3 regions of the Brevibacillus sp. AG162 genome follow, and region 1 is predicted to be linked to each of the others. Evidence: riboswitches for the same ligand, from Rfam matches in the RefSeq annotation. Region 1 holds a riboswitch; each other region holds the start of a gene.
The links. A riboswitch is a leader RNA that binds a small molecule or an ion and turns the genes downstream of it on or off. The one in region 1 is predicted to bind lysine.
Positions count from the first base shown of each region.

Region 2: another riboswitch for lysine. It lies ahead of FB479_RS09485 (amino acid permease); the one in region 1 lies ahead of FB479_RS06710 (aspartate kinase).
Region 3: another riboswitch for lysine. It lies ahead of dapD (2,3,4,5-tetrahydropyridine-2,6-dicarboxylate N-acetyltransferase); the one in region 1 lies ahead of FB479_RS06710 (aspartate kinase).

Region 1 covers NZ_VFNO01000002.1:391,361-398,625, reverse strand. The annotation lists gene FB479_RS06720 (DUF2164 domain-containing protein) at 107-358, shown strand; gene uvrC (excinuclease ABC subunit UvrC) at 394-2,175, shown strand; lysine riboswitch at 2,278-2,465, shown strand; gene FB479_RS06710 (aspartate kinase) at 2,697-3,938, shown strand; gene FB479_RS06705 (YslB family protein) at 3,988-4,440, opposite strand; gene FB479_RS06700 (succinate dehydrogenase cytochrome b558 subunit) at 4,870-5,481, shown strand; gene sdhA (succinate dehydrogenase flavoprotein subunit) at 5,501-7,255, shown strand.
Region 2 covers NZ_VFNO01000002.1:966,824-974,088, forward strand. The annotation lists gene FB479_RS09470 (inositol monophosphatase family protein) at 1-85, shown strand, start outside; gene FB479_RS09475 (CGNR zinc finger domain-containing protein) at 117-674, opposite strand; gene FB479_RS09480 (DinB family protein) at 843-1,337, shown strand; lysine riboswitch at 1,422-1,607, shown strand; gene FB479_RS09485 (amino acid permease) at 1,721-3,169, shown strand; gene FB479_RS09490 (hypothetical protein) at 3,388-4,248, shown strand; gene FB479_RS09495 (hypothetical protein) at 4,395-4,583, shown strand; gene FB479_RS30450 (hypothetical protein) at 4,576-4,722, shown strand; gene FB479_RS09500 (TolC family protein) at 4,944-5,999, shown strand; gene FB479_RS09505 (aminoglycoside phosphotransferase family protein) at 6,071-6,982, opposite strand.
Region 3 covers NZ_VFNO01000001.1:244,271-251,535, forward strand. The annotation lists gene FB479_RS01065 (class I SAM-dependent methyltransferase) at 1-58, opposite strand, end outside; gene FB479_RS01070 (hypothetical protein) at 258-2,300, shown strand; gene FB479_RS01075 (hypothetical protein) at 2,359-2,553, shown strand; gene FB479_RS01080 (EcsC family protein) at 2,567-3,421, shown strand; gene FB479_RS01085 (GNAT family N-acetyltransferase) at 3,396-3,944, opposite strand; gene FB479_RS01090 (flavodoxin) at 4,013-4,453, opposite strand; lysine riboswitch at 4,593-4,782, shown strand; gene dapD (2,3,4,5-tetrahydropyridine-2,6-dicarboxylate N-acetyltransferase) at 4,874-5,584, shown strand; gene FB479_RS01100 (aspartate aminotransferase family protein) at 5,599-6,813, shown strand; gene FB479_RS01105 (N-acetyldiaminopimelate deacetylase) at 6,817-7,265, shown strand, end outside.

The DNA of each region.
Region 1 (7,265 bases):
CGCTATGGAATGAGGCGGCAGTTTTTTTCGTATTCATTCCATGGTACTATGAAGGATAGAACGTATATTCTCTTCTGAGTCGAAAAAGGGAAGGAAGCCGGATACGATGCCAGCCAAATTGAAGAGAGAGCAAATTGACTATCTAGTTCATCAAGTACAACGCTATTTTAAAGAAGAACGGTCGGAGACACTTGGCAATTTGGAAACGGAAGAGTTGATTGCCTTTTTTTCAAAAGAGCTTGGTCCCTTCTATTACAATCAAGGGGTGCAAGACAGCCGGAAGCTGCTGGTGGAACGGATGAGTTCCTTGGAAGATGAACTATATGTATTGGAAAAGCCATTCCACAAGAACAAATAGATGCAAGACAGATATAGAAAGGGGAGGGAGCAGCCATGAACAGCTCCTTAAAAGATAAACTGGCCGTCCTGCCAGATAAGCCAGGCTGCTACCTGATGAAAAATGCGAGCGGGGAAATCATTTACGTAGGCAAAGCCAAGGTGCTGAAAAACCGCGTCCGCTCTTATTTTACAGGCAGTCATAACGGGAAGACGCAGCTGTTGGTCAGCGAGATCGTGGACTTTGAGTACATTGTGGTATCCTCAGCGATTGAGGCGCTCATCCTCGAGTGCAACCTGATCAAAGAGCACGACCCGCGTTACAATGTCATGCTCCGCGACGACAAGACGTATCCGTACATCAAAATTACGAATGAGGCGCAGCCACGCCTGGAGATTACCCGTAAGGTATTGAAAGATAAAGCCAAGTATTTCGGTCCGTATCCCAATGCCGGAGATGCCTCCGAGGTGAAGAAGCTGCTGGATCGCCTCTATCCGTTGCGCAAATGCCGCAATATGCCCAAGCAGGTTTGTCTTTACTACCATTTGGGACAATGTCTTGCGCCCTGTGTGTACGAGGTATCGGCAGAGGAAAATCAGCGTTTGGTGGACGAAATCAGCCGGTTCCTCGATGGTGGCCATGAGGAAATGAAGCAAACCCTTACGGAAAAAATGCTGCAAGCCGCAGAAAACATGGAGTTCGAGCGTGCAAAGGAATATCGCGATCAGATCAAGAGTATCGAAGCGGTGATGGAGAAGCAGAAGATCACGTTCACCGATACGGTAGACCGCGACATTATCGGGTTCGCTGTGGAAAAAGGCTGGATGTGCATTCAGGTGTTCTATATGCGAAAAGGGAAGATGATCGAGCGTCAGACGACTTCCTTTCCATACTATGGCAGCGAAACCGAAGACTTTATGTCATATGTGAGCCAGTTCTACTACGACAAGCAAAATGCGCTGCCAAAAGAAATTTTGCTCCCGCAAGAAAGTGAACCGGAATTGTTGAGTGAATGGCTGGGCATCAAAGTCCATGCTCCGAAAAGAGGCAAAAAGCATGAGCTCGTGAAGATGGCTTCCGAGAACGCCCGTATTGCTTTGCAGGAGAAGTTCGCGCTGATGTCCAAGGACGATGCTCGTACAGTCCAAGCGGTACACAATCTTGGTCACATTTTAGGGATTCCGGTTCCTCATCGAATTGAAGCGTTTGACAACTCCAACATTCAAGGAACCGAGCCTGTGTCTGCGATGATTGTGTTTACAGACGGCCGCCCTGACAAAAAGGAATACCGCAAATTCAAGATCAAAACCGTCGAGGGGCCAGATGATTACGGCTCCATGCGCGAAGTAGTTCGTCGTCGTTACTCTCGCCTGCTGAAAGAAAACCAGCCAATGCCTGACCTGATTGTGATCGATGGTGGGAAGGGCCAAATCAGTGCGGCTATGGACGTGCTGGAAAACGAGCTGGGCCTCTATATTCCCGTCTGTGGACTCGCGAAGGACGAGAAGCACCGCACCGCTCAGCTCATGTACGGAGATCCGCCAGAGCCTGTGAATCTTAGACGGGATAGCTATGAGTTTTATTTGTTGCAGCGCATCCAAGATGAAGTCCACCGTTTTGTTATTACATTCCACAGACAATCCCGGACGAAAACGATGCTCTCCTCGCAGTTGGATGAGATCCCGGGTATCGGTGAGAAGCGACGCAAGCTGTTGTTCTCTCATTTTGGCTCGTTGAAAAAAATGCGGGAGGCGACCGTCGAAGACTTCCGCCAATTAGGGATCGGCGACAAGCTGGCGAAAGAAATCATCACTCATTTGCGCAAGCTTGACACATAGCAAATGCAACTTTTTGAACGACCTCTAAAAAGGAATTGATCCATTTTTAGACTCATGTTATAATCCGATTCAAACAGAATAGTTAGCCTCACTTCCATTATGGAGTGAGGTAGAGGCGCGAAAACCAAGAGTACCACCCTGAGATCGGGTATCTGTGAAGGGAACGGGAAAGGGGAATTCGCCGAAGTGTGGAGGGAAACCCGCTTTTCTCCATGCTGGGTCTGCGTTGAACAAATGCAGGACTGTCATCTGCACAATGACCAATTGTCAGATGGAGAGCTATCTCACGGTGTGTCAATGTGAGTTTTGATGGTGATGACTGTCAATCTTCGTTGTCCGCGTGTATTGGGAGGGAGGAACCGGTATGTCGAAACAGTAGGCAGCGGCAGGTCTTATTCCTTGTCGGTGCCTTTTTTGTAAAATAAAAATGCAAGACTTTTCCTTATAGAGAGAATAGTGAAAAACCATACGATACGAGATAAATACCAACATTGGATATGAGAAAAAGGGAGAGAAGCCGCATGGGGTTGATCGTGCAGAAATATGGAGGCACCTCTGTAGGTACCATTGAGCGAATTTTACGAGTTGCGGATCGAATAATCAGCTACAAAGAGGAAGGGCATGATGTGGTAGTCGTTGTTTCTGCAATGGGGAAATCTACTGACGTGTTGGTAGACATGGCCAAGCAGATTAGCGCATACCCATCCGAGCGTGAAATGGATATGCTGCTGACCACGGGGGAGCAGGTATCGATCGCGCTTTTGTCGATGGCCTTGCATAGCAAAGGCTACGACGCTATTTCTCTAACGGGCTGGCAAGCTGGGATTACCACGGAGGCGATTCACGGAAGAGCACGGATCAAGCAAATTGATCCAGAGCGGATTCAATCGGAGCTCGGCCGTGGTCGTGTGGTGATCGTGGCAGGATTCCAAGGGATCAGTGACGAAGGTGAAATAACGACGCTCGGCCGCGGTGGATCGGATACATCTGCGGTTACACTCGCAGCGAGCTTGAACGCTGAGAAATGCGAAATCTTTACGGACGTGTCCGGGGTGTATACAGCTGATCCGCGAGTCGTTCCAGCTGCGAGCAAGCTGGATACGATCTCGTACGATGAGATGCTGGAGCTGGCGAACCTCGGTGCAGGGGTTCTTCATCCAAGGTCAGTAGAGGCTGCGAAAAAATACAAGGTAAGGCTGGTCGTCCGCTCGAGCTTTACTGCCGAAGATGGTACGTACGTTGAGGAGGTTGCCAACATGGAAACAGGAAGAGTAGTAAGTGGAGTTGCACACGATGAAGATGTTGCCAAAATCACGGTTGTCGGCATGCCTGCAAAGGTCGGGACGCTCTCCCGTCTGTTCAATACGCTGGCAGACAATCAGGTGAACGTGGATATCATTATCCAAAGCTCCTATGATGCGTCTGTTACGAACATTTCTTTTACCGTTGCAGCGGATGACCTGAAAAAAGCACTGGATACGTTGGACAGAAACAAAAACGAGCTTGGCTTTGAAAAAATCGATTTCGAGGAAGGCTTGACCAAGGTATCAATTGTTGGCTCAGGCATGATCAACAATCCAGGGGTAGCTGCCGAAATGTTCCGCGTCCTGGCAGAAAAAGAAATTTCTATTAAAATGGTATCTACGTCTGATATTAAGGTTTCTTGCGTCATTCCAGCAGCCTTGACAGAGCTGGCTGTTCGCAGCCTTCATTCGGCATATGGTCTGGATGTCGAGGAAACCGCGATCGTGCACGGAGTATAAAATATGGATGCTCCCTCTCCCTTTGTTATAGGTAGAGGGGGCATTTTCTTCATGACGCCACTTGTACAGTTATACGTATGTTTGAGGGGCTTTCCATTTCGATTTTGCTGAACGCTTCTCTTTCTTTCCACTGCTCAATCATACCTGCGATGATCCCGGCCTCAAAAGAAAGACTGCATCCTAGTCTTTCTATAGACTGATAGCTAAAAATAGAATGGATGAGTGAATAAACGATAGTTTGCCCGGTTTCCTCCACGACGTCTAGCTGGCCTAATCCGAGCCGAATAAAAGGCATAATCGGGCCTGTTGCAGATTGAATGGGGATTTGGCGGCCCATATTTTTTCCTATCCAATAGAGAATATGGTTTTCACTATCGCCTAGCAGGGTACTGGTCAGCGTTTCGCGTAGAAGATGATAGCCAAGATAGGGCATATTCATTCTTTCCGCATAGGGAATGATTTCCGGCGGCAACAGTGCTGCAAGCTGATCCTTCTCTTTCATATGTGCTTCCCTCCTGTCTGTACTAGATTATGAGGAGGGGCCCGCATTCATGACATCGTAATAGAAAAAATAGCTGGACTAAACAAAGTTATTCTATCAATGTATTTAGTACATTGATTGTCTTGACGCTCTGTGTCGACAAGAGTACAATTGGATTTGGTCAAAGTTTTGCCCAACTTTTTCTCGTATTTTGACACATTCCGACAAATTCAGTTGATCTAGTGAACGCAGTCTTTTTGTGAACAGCGTCAAGATGCTTTTCATAAAATGATCGTGGCGGTTTTGCTATGTCTAATGGGTAAGGCAATGGGTTAGGATATTGGGGAAAGGTCTATCAAAACGGCCGAAAACCGTTTTGGACCGCTTGCGGTGATGCTTGACGTTTTTCACAGAATTGAGAGTTACATACATTGAAAGGGGGACCATTGTATGGCGAAAGGCCATAGCTTTCTCAGTCACAAGCTACACTCACTTCTTGGTTTGTTTCCGATCGGGCTCTTCCTCGTGTTCCACTTGACCGCCAACTATCAAGCGACTCGTGGGCCTGAAGCTTTCAACCAGGCAGTAGGCTTCATTGAAAGCCTTCCATTTCTGTTAGTACTTGAATTTGCCTTGATCTACCTCCCGATCCTGTTTCACGCTGTTTACGGTCTCTACATTGCGTTCCAAGCGAAGCATAACGTAGGGAACTTCGGTTACTTCCGAAACCAAATGTTCTTGTGGCAACGCGTTACAGGAGTCATTACCCTCATTTTTATTGTTTGGCACGTTTGGGAAACTCGTATCCAAAAAGCACTGGGTGCACACGTGGATTATGACATGATGGCAAACATTTTGAGCAGTCCTGCAATGATCGTATTCTACACAATCGGGATTATTAGCACGACTTTCCACTTCTCCAACGGACTGTGGTCGTTCCTGGTTCACTGGGGAATTACAGTTGGGCCGCGTTCCCAACGCATTGCAACATTCCTGACTTTGGGCGTATTCGTAGTTGTAACCTTCATCGGCTTGCGTGCGATGTCGGCTTTCATTTTGTAGGGATAGGGGGACAAAACTCATGGCAAAAGGTAAACTGATCATTGTCGGTGGAGGTTTGGCCGGCTTGATGGCTACCATCAAAGCAGCAGAAAAAGGCGTTCCTGTTCAGCTGTTCTCCCTGGTTCCGGTAAAACGTTCCCACTCTGTCTGTGCGCAGGGCGGTATTAACGGTGCGGTAAATACCAAAGGGGAAGGCGACTCCACATGGGAGCACTTCGACGATACAGTATATGGCGGAGACTTTTTGGCAAACCAACCGCCTGTTAAAGCAATGTGCGATGCAGCACCTGGCATCATCTATATGTTGGACCGTATGGGCGTTATGTTTAACCGTACACCAGAAGGTCTGTTGGACTTCCGTCGTTTCGGGGGAACCAAGCATCACCGTACCGCTTTTGCGGGTGCGACAACTGGACAACAGCTCTTGTACGCATTGGACGAACAAGTACGCCGTTATGAAGCTGAAGGTCTGGTAACCAAGTACGAATATTGGGATTTCCTCGGAGCCGTTTTGGACGATACAGGAACCTGTCGCGGGATTACTGCACAAAACATGCGTTCCGGTGAAATTCAATCCTTCCGTGCGGATGCCGTTATTTTGGCAACAGGCGGACCTGGTATCATCTTCGGTAAATCGACGAACTCGATTATCAATACAGGTACAGCAGCGTCTGCGGCGTATCAGCAAGGGGTTATCTACTCCAATGGTGAGATGATCCAAATTCACCCAACTGCAATCCCTGGCGACGACAAGCTGCGTCTGATGTCCGAGTCTGCTCGTGGTGAGGGTGGCCGTGTATGGACGTACAGAGACGGTAAGCCTTGGTACTTCCTGGAAGATAAATACCCTGCATACGGAAACTTGGTGCCGCGTGACATCGCGACTCGCGAAATCTTCTCCGTTTGCGTAGATATGAAACTTGGTATCAACGGCGAAAACATGGTATACCTCGACCTGTCCCACAAAGATCCAAAAGAACTGGATGTAAAATTGGGCGGTATTATCGAGATTTACGAAAAATTCGTTGGGGATGACCCACGTAAAGTTCCAATGAAGATTTTCCCTGCGGTTCACTACTCCATGGGCGGTATGTGGGTAGACTACAACCAAATGACCAATATCCCTGGTCTGTTTGCAGCAGGTGAGTGCGATTACTCTCAGCACGGTGCAAACCGTTTGGGTGCGAACTCCCTCCTGTCCGCGATCTATGGCGGTATGGTAGCAGGTCCAAAAGCGATCGAGTACATCAAAGGCTTGAACAAATCCTCTGATGATCTGTCTTCCACGCTCTTCGATGGCTTTACTAGCCAAGAGCAAGCGAAATACGACAGCATCCTGAAAATGGACGGAACAGAAAATGCTTACCTGATCCACAAGGAACTGGGTGAGTGGATGACTGACAACGTAACGGTAGTACGTTACAACGACCGTCTGCAAAAAACGGATGATAAGATCGTTGAACTGATGGAACGCTACAAGAAAATCAACATCAACGATACGAATAAATGGAGCAACTCTGGTGCGGCATTTACCCGTCATCTGTGGAACATGCTCGTACTGTCCCGCGCGATCACGATTGGTGCGCTCAAGCGCGATGAGAGCCGCGGTGCTCACTACAAGCCTGATTTCCCTGAGCGTGATGACGAAAACTTCATGAAGACGACAATGGCGAAGTACAATGCAGAAACGACTGCGCCTGAAATCTACTACGAAGACATCGACGTATCCCTGATCGCACCACGTAAACGTGACTATACGTCTGACAAGAAATAAGAGAGGAGGA
Region 2 (7,265 bases), 580 kb from region 1:
TGATTTTTGCTGGAAAAGCACAGGCATCGTAGCAGCAGGCTCGTCCATCTACCCTAAACTGATCCAATTGACCCCAGCTTCCTAACAGACAGATAAAAAGGGTGAGCCTATGCGCATCACCCTTTTTCCTTTTTCCGCTCACGAAAACGGCGCACCTTCATCAAGTTTCCGCACATTTTGTCATCACACCAGCGGCGCACCCGGTTGCGGCTTTCATCATAAAACACCCAGCGGCAATCCTCGTTATCACATATTTTGATTCGCTCCAGATGCTGCGGGGCAAGCAACTCCGCGAAAGAAGCCGCAATTTGTGCCATGACGAGGGGCCAACCCTCTGTTGAGCTAACATGCTTTTGCCTGTAGCCGCCCTCCTCATCTACATACAACACCTGCATATGAAAAGGGGCGAGAGCCAACGTGTTGTTCAATTCCGCAAGGTCCTCCTCTTGGAATCGGTCTCCACGGACAACGGCTTCCAGCATACGTCTCAAACGTTCGCGCAATCGCAAAAGAGACGCGGCACACTCCTCCTTCATCGGCAACGGAGCAGTTAGATTGTATGTTTGCAAAAAGGATGTCAGCCATTCCTGGTTCTCCAAGCGATTTTCCGCACGACCAGAACCGCGCCAATCACGCCAATCACTATTTAAAAAATCGATACAAAGCCAGTCCATGTCATCATCTCTCCTGACGAAACCCTTCATTTTTCTCTCTTGTATGACTATACAGGATATGGTAATATCTATTTGTAACTATCGTAATTTAATTAACTGGTTACAAGTTCATTTCTTACTGCTATTATAGCGTTTCATCAATCTGTTTCACAGACGAGGAGGAAGCGTATGAATCGGAAGGAATTGCTTTTGCACGGATGGGAATGTACGTATGACAAGGAAGACTGGTATCCACCCTTAAAAGAAGCGCTTTCCGGAGTGTCAGCTGCCGAGGCTAGCTGGCGCCCTGTGGGAGAAGCAGCCAACACGATCTGGGAAAACGTCAGCCACCTTCTTTATTACAAAGAACGCCTGCTGCATCGTCTATTGGGCACCGAATTTCCTGGCTCCGCTGAAACGAACGATGATACCTTCATCCCATCCGGCGGTCCAGATGATGAAAACGCTTGGCAAGCTACCCTTTTGCAAATGGAAAGCGTCCATCGCCACATTCATGAAAAGCTTTCCTTGCTGACAGACGAGGATTTAAATCAGACGGCTACCTATACGCCCATCTACCAAACCGTGATGAGTCTCGTCCTGCATGATGCGTTTCATACGGGACAAATCGTCCAAATTCGCAAGCTGCATGGCTCTTGGCCTGCCAGACGCTCATTTGAATAACAAAATTTCACATTGATTAATCACAAACAATCCTTTATAGTGAATGAATCACATAATTTCATACATGTTATCCTCATCTTTCACGGTGAGGATAGAGGTCGCGGCTTTTATATCATCCTGTACGAGATTCAGAGAAAATCAATGACTCCAGGTAAGGAAAATCCGCCGAAGCTCATATCGCGTCTCTGTGCGATTGGGTTGGGGCTGTACTCGAAAGGGGCAGAACTGTCACGTTTGCATGCCAAGCAAACGTGGTGAGCTATCTTCAGTGAAGGCTTGGTGGGGATTGGATGATACCGCCCTATGCCATTTTTTTGGCTATGGCGGTTTTTTCGTTTCCGACCTTCCTTCTCAAAAATCAAGAAAGGTCGTGCAAGCAGCTTATGTCACAGAATCAATTGCAACGTGGTTTAAAAGCCCGACACCTGACGATGATCGCCATCGGCGGCTCGATTGGGACGGGATTGTTTCTCGCCAGCGGAGGCTCGATCCATTCCGCCGGACCAGGTGGAGCTTTAGTCGCCTATCTCGCTATTAGTATCATGGTTTACTTCTTGATGACCAGCTTGGGGGAAATGGCGGCCTTCATGCCTGTGTCCGGTTCGTTTTCGACGTATGCCACACGGTTCGTCGATCCATCTCTCGGCTTTGCTCTCGGCTGGAACTATTGGTACAACTGGGCCATTACCATTGCCGTCGAGCTGTCAGCTTCCGCACTCATTATGAAATATTGGTTCCCGGATACCCCAGCGATATTGTGGAGCGCTTTATTCCTCGGATTGCTGTTTGCCTTGAATCTCCTGTCTGTGAAAGCCTATGGAGAATCTGAATATTGGTTTGCTTTGATTAAAGTAGTAACGGTTATCGTCTTTATTATTGTCGGTGTGTTGATGATTTTTGGCATTATGGGCGGCCAAGCAGTCGGCTTCCAAAACTTCACCAAAGGCGACGCGCCATTCAATGGCGGCTTCATGGCCCTGCTCGGTGTCTTTATGATTGCCGGATTCTCTTTCCAAGGGACAGAGCTCGTTGGTGTCGCAGCTGGGGAGAGCGAAGACCCTGCCCGCAACATTCCAAAGGCCATCCGTCAAATTTTTTGGCGCATTCTGCTCTTCTACATCCTCGCTATTTTGATCATCGGGTTGTTGGTTCCATACGATAATCCAAATCTGATTAGTGGCGACCTTACGGATATTGCAATCAGTCCGTTTACGATTGTTTTTGAAAATGCCGGTTTTGCTTTTGCAGCCTCCGTCATGAATGCCGTTATTCTTACGTCTGTATTGTCTGCTGGTAACTCTGGCATGTACGCCTCTACACGCATGCTGTGGAACTTGGCGAAAGAAGGAAAAGCACCAAAATGGTTCGCAAAAGTAACAAGTAACGGCGTACCGATCAATGCTTTGATCTTGACTGCGCTCATCGGCGCTCTTGCTTTTCTGTCCTCTCTGTTTGGGGAAGGCGAGGTGTATGTCTGGCTTTTGAATGCGTCCGGTATGTCAGGCTTCATCGCTTGGCTGGGAATTGCCATTAGTCACTACCGTTTCCGCAAAGCGTTTATCGCTCAGGGCCGTGACTTAAGCGAACTGCCTTATCGGGCAAAGTGGTTCCCGTTTGGACCGATTTTTGCTTTCATCATTTGCTGCATCGTTATTTTGGGGCAAAACTACTCCGCATTCATGGGTGGAACAATCGACTGGTATGGCGTCCTGGTCTCTTACATTGGCCTGCCACTTTTCTTAATCATTTGGCTCGCTTATAAAATCACGCAAAAGACCAAGATCGTCCCTCTTGAACAAGTAGACTTCAGCATGGATGAATACACGAAATAATAGAAGAAAAATTACGGACTTCCGTTATCTGAACGGGAGTCCTTTTTCATGTTTGCCAGCATATTTAAAACTGCCCAAAAATAGCCGATAGTATAGACAAGAAGCAATTGAGATCCGTTTCCTTCCGTTCTCACAACTCATCCCAGTCATCTAATAAAAGGTAACCATGATCTCCTTCCATCACGACTGAACATGAATCCATGTGAGGAGAGTAGAACATGCACATCCAATCGAATACCCGCTACCTAACACCTCAGTTATCAACTAACCAAGCTGCACCCAAAATGGTGACAGGACCTCGTCTAGGATTGCCCGAGCACGATACAGTAGACCTTCGTTCTCACCAGGCACGTGAGCTCCCTGCTGGTGTCATCGAACATCATAGCGTCCAATTTTTCTTTAGCACAGAGATTAATGAGCGTTTGGATAAACTTTTTGCAGATAAACCGCCCGAGGCTCGCAAAGCCTTTGACCACATCCTGGAGCAAAATTTTTTCAACTCCCAATCCATCTACACGGAGGAAGAAAGAGCTGCTTTGGTAGAAGCCGGTTTAACCCAAGGCAAATATTTGGCAGAACAATTCATGGCTGACGATGAAAATGCTGCTGAATTTTTGGATACCCTCCATCTGCTCGCTGGCGTTGCCAAAACACGGAAGGCTGACCCTGCCACTGGCAGTGTCAGCTACGTAGAGCTTCCTCAAAAACCACATGGGGCTCCGAACGACTATGTCAATCCATCGAAACTGATGGAGCGGTATGATCCAGAAGCCTACAAAAAAATGCAAGCGACTACCAATCAAACAGAGAAAGTAAGCATGCTGATTCAATTCGTCAAAAAGCTGCAACATCGTCCAGACTGGATCTCACAATACCGGAACGAACAAGCTACGCTTCTCTCCGATTTAAAAAATACAAAAATCGCTAACCGCTTTGAGAATGTCAATACAAAGGACGCCACTGAATTTGTTCATCAAATGAATACGCTCACTGAAAATGCTTCCTTTTCTGCCTTCACACCAATGCTACAAACGAATCTTGCTTCTTTTATGAAGATCCTGGCCAAGAAAACGAGTTAATTGCACAAAGACGATCGTCACAGCCTCCGCCCGAACTTCCCTGGGACTGGGGCTGTTTTTTCTTAGTACCAGTCTCGTTCCTTTTCCATTTAAGGAAATGTACAGGCAGATGGTGGACATACTAACCAGTAAAGGAGGAGACGAACATGGACGACAATCGTGAAAACGACCTGCCTGATTTCAAACAACTGGACGACAGACTGATCGCTCAACCTCCGAATAGCCCAATCATCGCAATCCGTACCAATCTGGACAAGGAACCAAATAACGTCGACAATCCGTATGTGCAGCAAGACTCTAAATCTGGACAAAATAAGGGGGAAGCAAATGACTGATCGCATCTCAAAGGAAAAACCGGACATGGGTTATAACGGAAGCAATATGCATGGTTATTCCCTTACACCAAAGGAAGGGACATTGGACCAAACTGCCAAGGCGGCTGCGGAAAACAAAGAAAACAGAGAACAAGAATAGTTCTTTCCCCACTACGAAGAACAAATCAAATCCCCTTCCGGAAAACAGGCAGATGCTCACTTTGCCTTTTTCCGGAAGGGGATTCTTTTGGATTTCTGACCAAGAACACGGTGAAAAACATTTTTTTATTGACGAAATTCTGTTGGAAATATATACTTTTCATGGATTTGATAATGAGAATCGTTATCATATTCTTGTATATATGATCAGGAGGTTGCCCCATGAAATCCAGGCTCTTCAAACACATTTACAGCACAACATTAGTCACTTCTCTCCTCACAGGTGGCGCCCATTTGGCTCTGGCCGCTCCACTCGTGGCCACTGCTGAACAGACGGATGTTTCCCCTTTGTCGCTAGATTTCGCAGTTGAACAGGCACTAAAGAATAGCGTTGATCTGGAGGTGCTTCGGCTTGACTTAGATACTACGAAGTACGAAACATCCATCACCCTGAGAGAAAAAGCAGAAATCAAAAAAGCCGACATCATGACCTTGGCTGATGCAAAAAAGAAATTCGAAGACGCAGCCAAAGCGATCAAAGAAGTGGTTGTCGATGAAGTCGCCCTGAATACGCAAAAAAATACCCTTCAATTGCAAGTGCAAAAAGCATTCTTCGAAGTCCAATCATTAGACGCCAAAATCAAAGCGCAGAAGAAAAGCTTGCAAAGACAGTACTGGTTGGACTCCCAAGAAACAGAAGCTCACAAAAATCTTGCTGCCCTTGAAGCCAGCTACAAGCAAGCATTGGCCAAGCTCAACGATTTAATGAATGAAAAAGCGGACAGACAATGGAAAATGATCGCCACTGATCTGACCCGCCATGAGCTGCCTTCCCTGGAGCAATTGCAAGCAAAAGCTTTTGAAAAACGTCCTGAGATGCTCAAGGCACAAGCAGAAATAGACTTTGCCCAAGTAAGAATTGATTACACAGCCGAGTATTCCGCACTCAGTACACATAAAGGTACAATCGCAAAAAATGAGCACAAAAAAGCGGAACTGCAAAAACAAAAAACACAAAAGAAAATCGGTCAAGAAGTAAGTGACAACTATACGAAGGTACTGGCAGCGAAAAAAGCCTTAGAGGAAAGTACAACAAAGAAAGAAGCCGCATTGGAGCGCTATCAGGCAACAATCGATCAATATAGATTAGGAAAAGCATCGATGAAAGAACTGATGGAAGATGAAGCAAACCTGTTTGACTCCGAAACAAAAGCAATCGAATCGGTTTATCAATACAATCTCGCTGCTTCCACCTTGAATCAGTCAAGTGGCTATTAATATTTCGTGTTACGAAGGATCTTATTTATTCATTTAACATAAAGAAGGCTTCATCCCACAGGGTGAAGCCTTTACTCATATAACAGCCTCTCAAAAACTCTCGGCATCACCAGACGACCGCCGTCTACACCAAAATCCTCTATGAACCACCAAGCCGACAGCACACTATGGCAATAGGCCCACGCCAACACTCTCTCTTTTTGCAAAGACAGCGCCTTTGTCAGCCCATCGACTCGCTGTTTCATTACTTCTTCTACCCCAACCTCGGGCAAATGGTTCAGCAAAAACGGAATCACCTCGTATTCCGTCTCCCCGATCAGCCCCTTTGGATCAATTGCCAACCACGGCTCTCTTTCTGCTCGTAAAATATTTTCATGATGAAGATCACCATGCAGCAGACACTGTTCTTTTTGTGTGAAAAGAAGTTTTTTGTACCATCGCATGGCCTGCTCCACCATTTGTTCGGGAATTGGTCCTGTCCCCCCTTGGAAATGAGGGCGAATCTTTTCCAATCCAACAGCCCAGTCCGCGATCGTCGGAAACGTAGGGGCAAGCTTACCAGCTCTCGAAACGGGGGTATGCATCCTTTTGATCACGTCCGCCAAGCATTCAATTCGATCGTCTTCGCTGCTCAGCTTATCCAGTGTCTCCCCTGGCATGATGCGCTCCAAAAGCATGATGCCTTTTTCCTCGTCAGCATCGAGCAGCTGCACCATTCCCCGCCCTGCAAAAGCTCGAATCACTGCTAGCTCTCTTTGCCATTCCACTCCAGGCAAACCAAGCTTTAGCACTGCGTTTCTCCCATCCTGCAACACAACTGGTGCGACAAAGTTATAAGAAAGTGGAAATGGCTCAAGCACCTTTAGAGACCACCGTGCTTCGCAATCAGCAATCAATTCATGAAAGGAATCCAGCCATAGACGCCCCTCTTCTTTATGTACGCCCGTAATTGTTTGTATAAAATGGGGTGGCAATGAAATCATTAAGGAATCCCCTCCTCGAACTACTTGCAAAACATCCTCTTGCACCAACTTTCAAGCTGTTCCCTTCCCACAGCCGCGTAAGAAGAAGCGCATTTCCAGTCAAGCGCCTCTGGAGCCCATACCAGCTTCGAAACACTTCATCGAAACTTCTACGTTTGAAGCGCTCCCGCCATTTTTCCCGAGGCGGACAGTGAATCCCCCCTTGCGGGGCGTAGGCCGAAGCGTAGACTGGAAATGCGCTTCTTCCCCCCACAGCCACTCGTTAAAAAAGGGAGCAGCTTGA
Region 3 (7,265 bases), on a different contig from region 1:
AAACAAAATTCATTTTGGCGTCGTATAACCCGGCATCCCATTGATTGGTTTGAACCATCTGAATCCCCTCCCTTTCTTCCTTTTTACCGACTTTGAAGTCATAAGTCAAATCTATATAAATTATTAAGCGGATAGTTTTTAACTATATCTCTCTTAGGAAAAAGTGTGCGAACTTAAAGGATATAACACGGTTATTGTCGAATAAAATCAGTTGTTCAAATGCAAATACGTAAGACAAAAAAGTAGGAGGACAGTTCGTGAAAAAATGGGTTGTAAAAGCACTTCTCGTGTGTTTGGCAACTGGTACTTTTTTGTCAGGTGTGTCAGTACCGCCAGCCATGGGAGCCGGGGCAACAGCATCAATGAAAAAAAACAGCCAAGTATCTAAGCCAATCCGGAAGCAGCCTGTTCACGATATGGTTATCTTTAACGATTATCAGGTTGCGGGACTGGATTCAAAAGGTTGGAACTGGGTGAAGAATGATGAGTTTATTCTACCTCCGGAGACACCACTTGATATTGATGTGATACAGACCACTTATGGAAATGGAACAAATCTTAGTCGGAAGCAAGTATATTTGGATGGTGCAGAATTAACGGAGTTTCAAATGGAGCAAAGCTCAAATCAAGCTGTGTTCAAATGGCAGGTACCTCGCTTTACAATTCCCGCAGCGAAATTGTCAGCTGGCTCTCATACGTTGACCTTTGTAGTGACTGATGCTAATGAAAAGAGCAGTACGTTACACGTGAGCTTTCAGGTAGAAGCACAAAATTACCCACGTATTTATAAGGGGGAAAAAGCAGAGGGAGAGCCTTTGGCGACAGGCGGGCAGACGACCATTTTCGGAAATATGGGGTCAACTGATTTTAACAGTTCTGTACCTGGTACGTGGAAGCTAACAAACAAGTCTACGAACCAAGAAATGAGATCTGTTCCTGCTACTGTGTTTTCAACAGGTACGTTGTTGACTGGTCAATACCAGCTCCTTTTTCTACCTGACGATACCTCAATGTCGACTTGGACTACGACGGTTCAGATTGGCATGGCGGAGCTGTATATGGGGACAGATGCAAGCGGTCAAAAACTCGCGCCGGATCAGACCATTACTGCCCCGGAGCCACCAGGTAAGATTTCCTTGTATTCGGCATACCTAGGTCGATGGTCGGTGAACGGAACTGGACAAACGTTGACAAATGCGCAACATTTTGAAGTTGATATCCCGAAAATGCTGGCAGGTATGACGATTTCTGTCACATTTGAGCCAGATTCCAAGGAAAACAAAACGGATTCCTTATGGGGGGGTTCTACGTCGACTACGATTTACATACAAATTCCAGGTGCACCGAATGCTTGTGGTCCCACAAGCGGAGACGTCACGTTGGATGTGTTGATGCAGCCAAACGAAAAATCTACACTTATGGTCGAGAAAGCAAATGTGTATTCATCAGACAATACAGTGAGGCTCTATCAAAACCCGGTACATGTGATATGGCTGACTACAGCAGCAGAGCATATCGAATTCGGTAGTGAAGCTGATGACGATGAAGGACCAGGAGTATGGGCAGTCGATAACGTCGTGGTCGATAGTGATAAATTGAATTGGGATCATACAGGCTTGTTACTGTCGGGCTATAAGCCAGGGCGTTACAAGGTAAACTATTACAGCAAAAGGGACCCTGCTAAGACATGGTGCGGTTACATACAGGTCATTGAGGATACGCCACCAATCCCAGCGTCCCAAAGTTGTGATCCAGGTGATTCAGGTATAGCTCCACCACAAGCGCCGATGTTCATGAGAGGAAAAGAGGGCAAGGAATATCGCAATGGAGATCTTGTGACTGTGGAATCTGATAGCGATCTTGCTGAATTGGAGAACCTACAACTCATCTCCACGTATGCAGAGCGGACTGGGACGAAGAAAGTTAGAGAGAGTAGGAAGGCTTCCTCTTACCATATGCCCAAGTATGAGTGGAAATATGGAGAGAACGCCATCGGTGCTAGACAAGAGCATAGCAGTGCTACGATATCATCAGAAAATCGGATCGAGATCTACTACGAAGGAAAAGAAATCACTGACATTAAGCCTTCAAATCGCGATGACGGCACTGAAAACGGACTGGAATCACTTGATATCAGCAAGTTCATTGATCGGCAGCAGCCCGGTAAATACGAGATCAAAATAACCAATATCCTTAGCAACAAGACTTGTCGACTCGTTCAAAGACAAAAAAGATCAGTCAAAAAAACAGACGTTGATGAACGAAAAGAAACGATCGCATTCACAATCGAAGTGAAATAACGATTGACCCCCTTGCATTTTGGCATGGGGGTTTTCGACTATAAGGGGAGGAAGTCCTGTGACAAACGAGCAGAAGGCGATCTTGGAAAAGTTCGGGTTTCAGATCGAAGGAGAGCAAGTGAAACATTTGAAGCTGGGAATCGTAAGAAATAAAAAAGAATTCGTCTGTCACGCCACGTCAAAAGAGTTGCAGGACTATATCAAGTCCATCTTGCGCAACCAATGTCAGTGGAAGCGAGGAGAAGCTGAGTGAGCAGCCAGGGAGGTTGTTGGGGTTGAAAGAGTCTAGGGAGACATTGGTTACGGCATTACGTGAAGTAGAGGCTTGGGAGAAGGACCAGAACGACTTGTGGTTCTGGGAAAAGCTTGGCAGACTTCCTTTTGTTCTGTTGGATCGGATTACGCCTGCATTCGTTCAAGAGAAGCTGGGAAAAGCCGTAGATGAAATGGCAGCCTTTCTTGAGACAGGTGGAACATATTTGGTGCAGGATGAACCGATTTACAAGCGGTTTGGCAAACGGTTAGAGGGACAGGGCACTTCTGTTATGGGCAAGGAGGAGATTGCTGCTGTACCGCTTACGATCATGAATGATGTCGCGTTGGAGCTGAAGGATTCACGTGCGAATTTTGCCACGGTACAAGGTGCGACGACTGGCTTCGGGGGGATTTTTACCCTCGCAATCGATATCCCGTTATTGATGGGGACATCCCTAAAAGTATTACAAGAGATGGCTCTAGCCTATGGCTATCGACCAGAAGAGAAGAGGGAGCGGCTGTTTGTCGTCAAATGCTTGCAGTTTGCTTCATCAGACATCGTAGGGAAAAAAGCGATACTCGCTGAGCTCTCTCGCTTTGATGATCCAAGTGCGCAGAGAGAGGTGATGGCGCAATTGCAGGGATGGCGTGAAGTCGTAGTAACATACACAGAAAACTATGGGTGGAAAAAATTATTTCAGATGGTGCCCATTGCGGGTATTTTGTTCGGGGCGTATTTGAATCGCTCAACCGTACAGGATGTCGCCGAAGCGGGGATGATGCTATACCGTAAACGGCGCATCCTGGAGCGGCTACGTGAGAGTGAAAAGAGCGAGGAGATTACTGAGACCACTCCTCAGCAGTAAGAGCGAAGATGAGATGGTCCTCCCATACACCGTTAATTTGCAAATAACGTAACGAAAGGCCTTCCTGGCGAAAACGGTTTTTTTCCAAGACGCGAATGGAAGCTTGATTGCGAGGCATGACAGCGGCTTGTACCCTATGCAGCCCAGCATCCGTTAAAGCAAAGCGGAGGGCAAGATTTACTGCTGATGTCGTATAGCCTTTGCCATTGCACGCCTGATCCATGAAGTAACCAATCGTTGCATTTTGCCACGCACCACGTGCGACATTCGAAAGCGCTACACGGCCAATCATCTTTCCGGATTCTCGGGAGAATACGCCGAAAGCATAGGCAGTACCATGTTCAAAATCATTCTGAGCTTGTGAAATCTGCTCTTGCTGTCCTGGGAGGGTCAAAAAAGAAGCGGGGCGGATCGGTTCAAATGGTTGGAGAAAGTCATGATTGCGCAGCCGAAGCTCTAGGAGCTCGGCTGCGTCTTGTTGTTGGAGAGGCCGTAAGAGAATCTCGTCCGTATGTAGTGACATGAGATCAATCCTCCTTAAAAAGTTGGATTGATAGTATATCATGTGCCAGAGTATTTGAGAAACATCAATTAGCCGAGCAATTCAGCAAACGATACCCCAAATGCTTTGCAAGTTTCCACTTCTTTTGCAGTAGGAGAAAGCTCGATTTTCAATCCTTCCATTGGTGTTTCCGCGCCACGCTCACTCGCTTTTTTCAGCAAAATATCAACAGCTGCACCAACATGCTCGTAAGCGGAGTCGCAAGAGCCAAAAGCAACAACCTTTTTCCCGCTGAGGTCAATATCGTCCATTTCCTCATAAAAATCCAGGCATTCGTCTGGCAGTTCGCCATCGCCCCATGTGTAGGCGCCAAGCAAGATTCCGTCGTATGCTTCGAGTTCTTTTGCGTTTGCATCCATCACTTCTTTTATCTCCAGCTCAGCACCAGTTGAACGAATACCTTCTGCAATTGCTTCAGCAATCTCCTGTGTATTCCCCGTCATGCTCGCGTATACCATCAAAATGCTCATAAAACGTAAAACCTCCAATTAGATAATGAGTATCATTCTCACAAATAAAATAATGAAAATGAGAATCGTTGTCAATAACTTTTTTCTTATTGCCACGTCTCATTCATTTTGGTAGAGTTAAATAAAATTATAATAATGTACACTAAATAGAGGTGCGCCGAAGAAGAGTAAGCCTTTTCGCAATCTGCCAGGGGGTAGGAGAAGGAAGAAAGGCTAAAGCGCCGAAGCTTATGCTATGCCCCTACGTAGCACAGGCTGGGGTGTCTCATGAAAAATGAACATCCTGTCACAAGGGACCTTTCGTCTTTTTGTGGAGCGCTATTTATGATTTGCTTCTGTAGTATCAAGAGCAATGAGATAGCGAATGCACTCATTGCTTTTTTTGATTTACCATGCTGTTATTTTGAGGAGGATGTAACTATGAACATGATGGATGCCAACGAAATTATCGCGTTTATTCAAAAAAGCGAAAAGAAAACACCAGTGAAGGTATATGTGAAAGGGAACCTGGAGGGAATCGACTTCGGTGCTAGCTCCAAAGCTTTCATTACTGGCTCAACTGGTGTTGTTTTTGGTGAGTGGAAAGAGATTGAGCCAGTACTCGCTGCTAACGCGGAAAAAATTGAAGATTATGTAGTAGAAAGCGACCGCCGCAATTCCGCTATTCCATTGCTGGACACAAAAGGGATTCAAGCGCGTATTGAGCCAGGCGCAATTATCCGTGACCAAGTGACAATCGGCAACAACGCGGTCATCATGATGGGTGCTTCCATTAACATTGGTGCAGTTATCGGTGAAGGCACGATGATCGACATGAATGTTGTCGTAGGTGGGCGTGGAACCATCGGGAAAAACTGCCACATCGGCGCGGGATCGGTTATCGCGGGAGTCATCGAGCCGCCATCTGCACAGCCAGTTGTAGTCGAGGATGATGTTGTCATCGGAGCAAATGCTGTCATTCTGGAAGGCGTACGCGTAGGTAAAGGTGCTGTCGTTGCAGCGGGTGCTGTCGTGATTGAAGATGTACCTCCATACGTGGTAGTTGCGGGAACGCCTGCACGCGTGATCAAGCAAATCGATGAAAAAACTCGTTCCAAGACAGAGATCAAGCAGGAGCTACGTCAGCTGTAAGGGAGAGAGTGTACATGGACTGGCGTTCGCTCGATGAACAATATATCGTCTCTTCTTACAAAAGAATTCCGATTGCCATAGAAAAAGGCGAAGGAAATTACTTGTACGATACGAACGGAAAGAGCTATCTCGACTTGTTTACCGGACTCGCGGTAAACGTTCTGGGTCATTCTCATCCGCGCATTGTACAGGCTCTGCGTGAGCAGGGAGAGCGTTTCTTGCATATTTCCAATGTATTTTTAAACAAGCCGGCTATTCGTTTGGCCGAGCGGTTGGTTGCGAACAGCATCAGTGGGAAAGTGTTTTTCACCAACTCTGGTGCCGAGGCTACAGAGTCTGCGATCAAGCTGATTCACAAATGGACGAAGAATGAGGGAGCAGGTCGTGAAGGCATCGTTGTCTTACGCAACAGCTTTCACGGACGAACACTTGGAGCAGTGCGTTTGACGAGGCAGGCTCATGTCTATCAAGACTTTCCTCAGCCAGCTTTTCCTGTTTATGAACTGGATGTGGAGGACACGGAAGGATTGCGAGCGATTTGCCAGGAAGCAAGGCCCGCTGCAGTCCTGATGGAGCCAGTCTTGGGTTCCGGCGGTGTGGTGCCGCTAACGGAAGCGTTCTTGCGAGAGGTAGCTGCCATCTGTGAACAAGAAGGCATGCTCTTTGTCATGGACGAAATCCAGACAGGAATGGGCAGAACAGGAAAGCTGTTTGCTTATGAGCATGCAGGCGTAACGCCAGACCTTATCCTTTTTGCCAAAGGCATAGGGGGAGGGCTTCCCCTTGGCGGAGTCATCGCTGGCCCAAAGCTGATGAACCAGTTCAAACCGGGGGATCACGGAACGACGTTCGCACCATCACCACTGTCTGCTGCCCTGGGGAATGTCGTGTTGGACGAATTGCTTGATCCAGCCTTCATTGCTCACGTAGAAGAAGTAATTGCGTATCTGTGGTCAGGCTTGGAAGCGTTGCGGATGCGTCTTCCAGATCAGCTGCAATCCCTTCGCGGAAAAGGCTTGATGGTTGGAATTCCGCTCTCTTCCACCCCGGAAGAGGTAAGTCACTTGCAGCAAGCATTGCTTAACGAAGGAATTCTCGTTGACGTGACGCAGAAAACGATTGTTCGTCTGCTTCCGCCTCTGACGTTGACAAAAGCTGATGTGGACCGTTTCCTTGCCGTGTTTGAGGAGCAACTAACAGCAAGAACAGGTACGAAAAAGGAGGCGTAGACCTTGACGACTTCTTTGTTTACACAAATTCGCCGAGACCTGCACCAAATACCGGAGCCAGGCTTTGCTGAAGTGAAGACGCAACAATACTTGCTTGATTATTTGAAAAAGCTGCCCCAGGATCGAATCGAGATCAAAACGTGGCGGACAGGCATTTTGGTCAAGCTGGCAGGAACAGAGCCAAAACGATTAATTGCCTGGCGGACGGATATGGATGGCCTGCCGATCGTAGAGGAAACGTCCTATCCGTTTCGCTCGCTTCATGAAGGATACATGCATGCTTGCGGGCATGATATGCATATGGCAATTGCTCTGGGCCTCCTGACGCATTTTACAGAACATCCGATAGCAGATGATTTGCTGTTCCTCTTCCAGCCGGCAGAAGAAGGTCCTGGCGGTGCACAGCCGATGTTGGAAAGTGAAGAGTTTGCAGGGTGGCGACCGGACTGTAT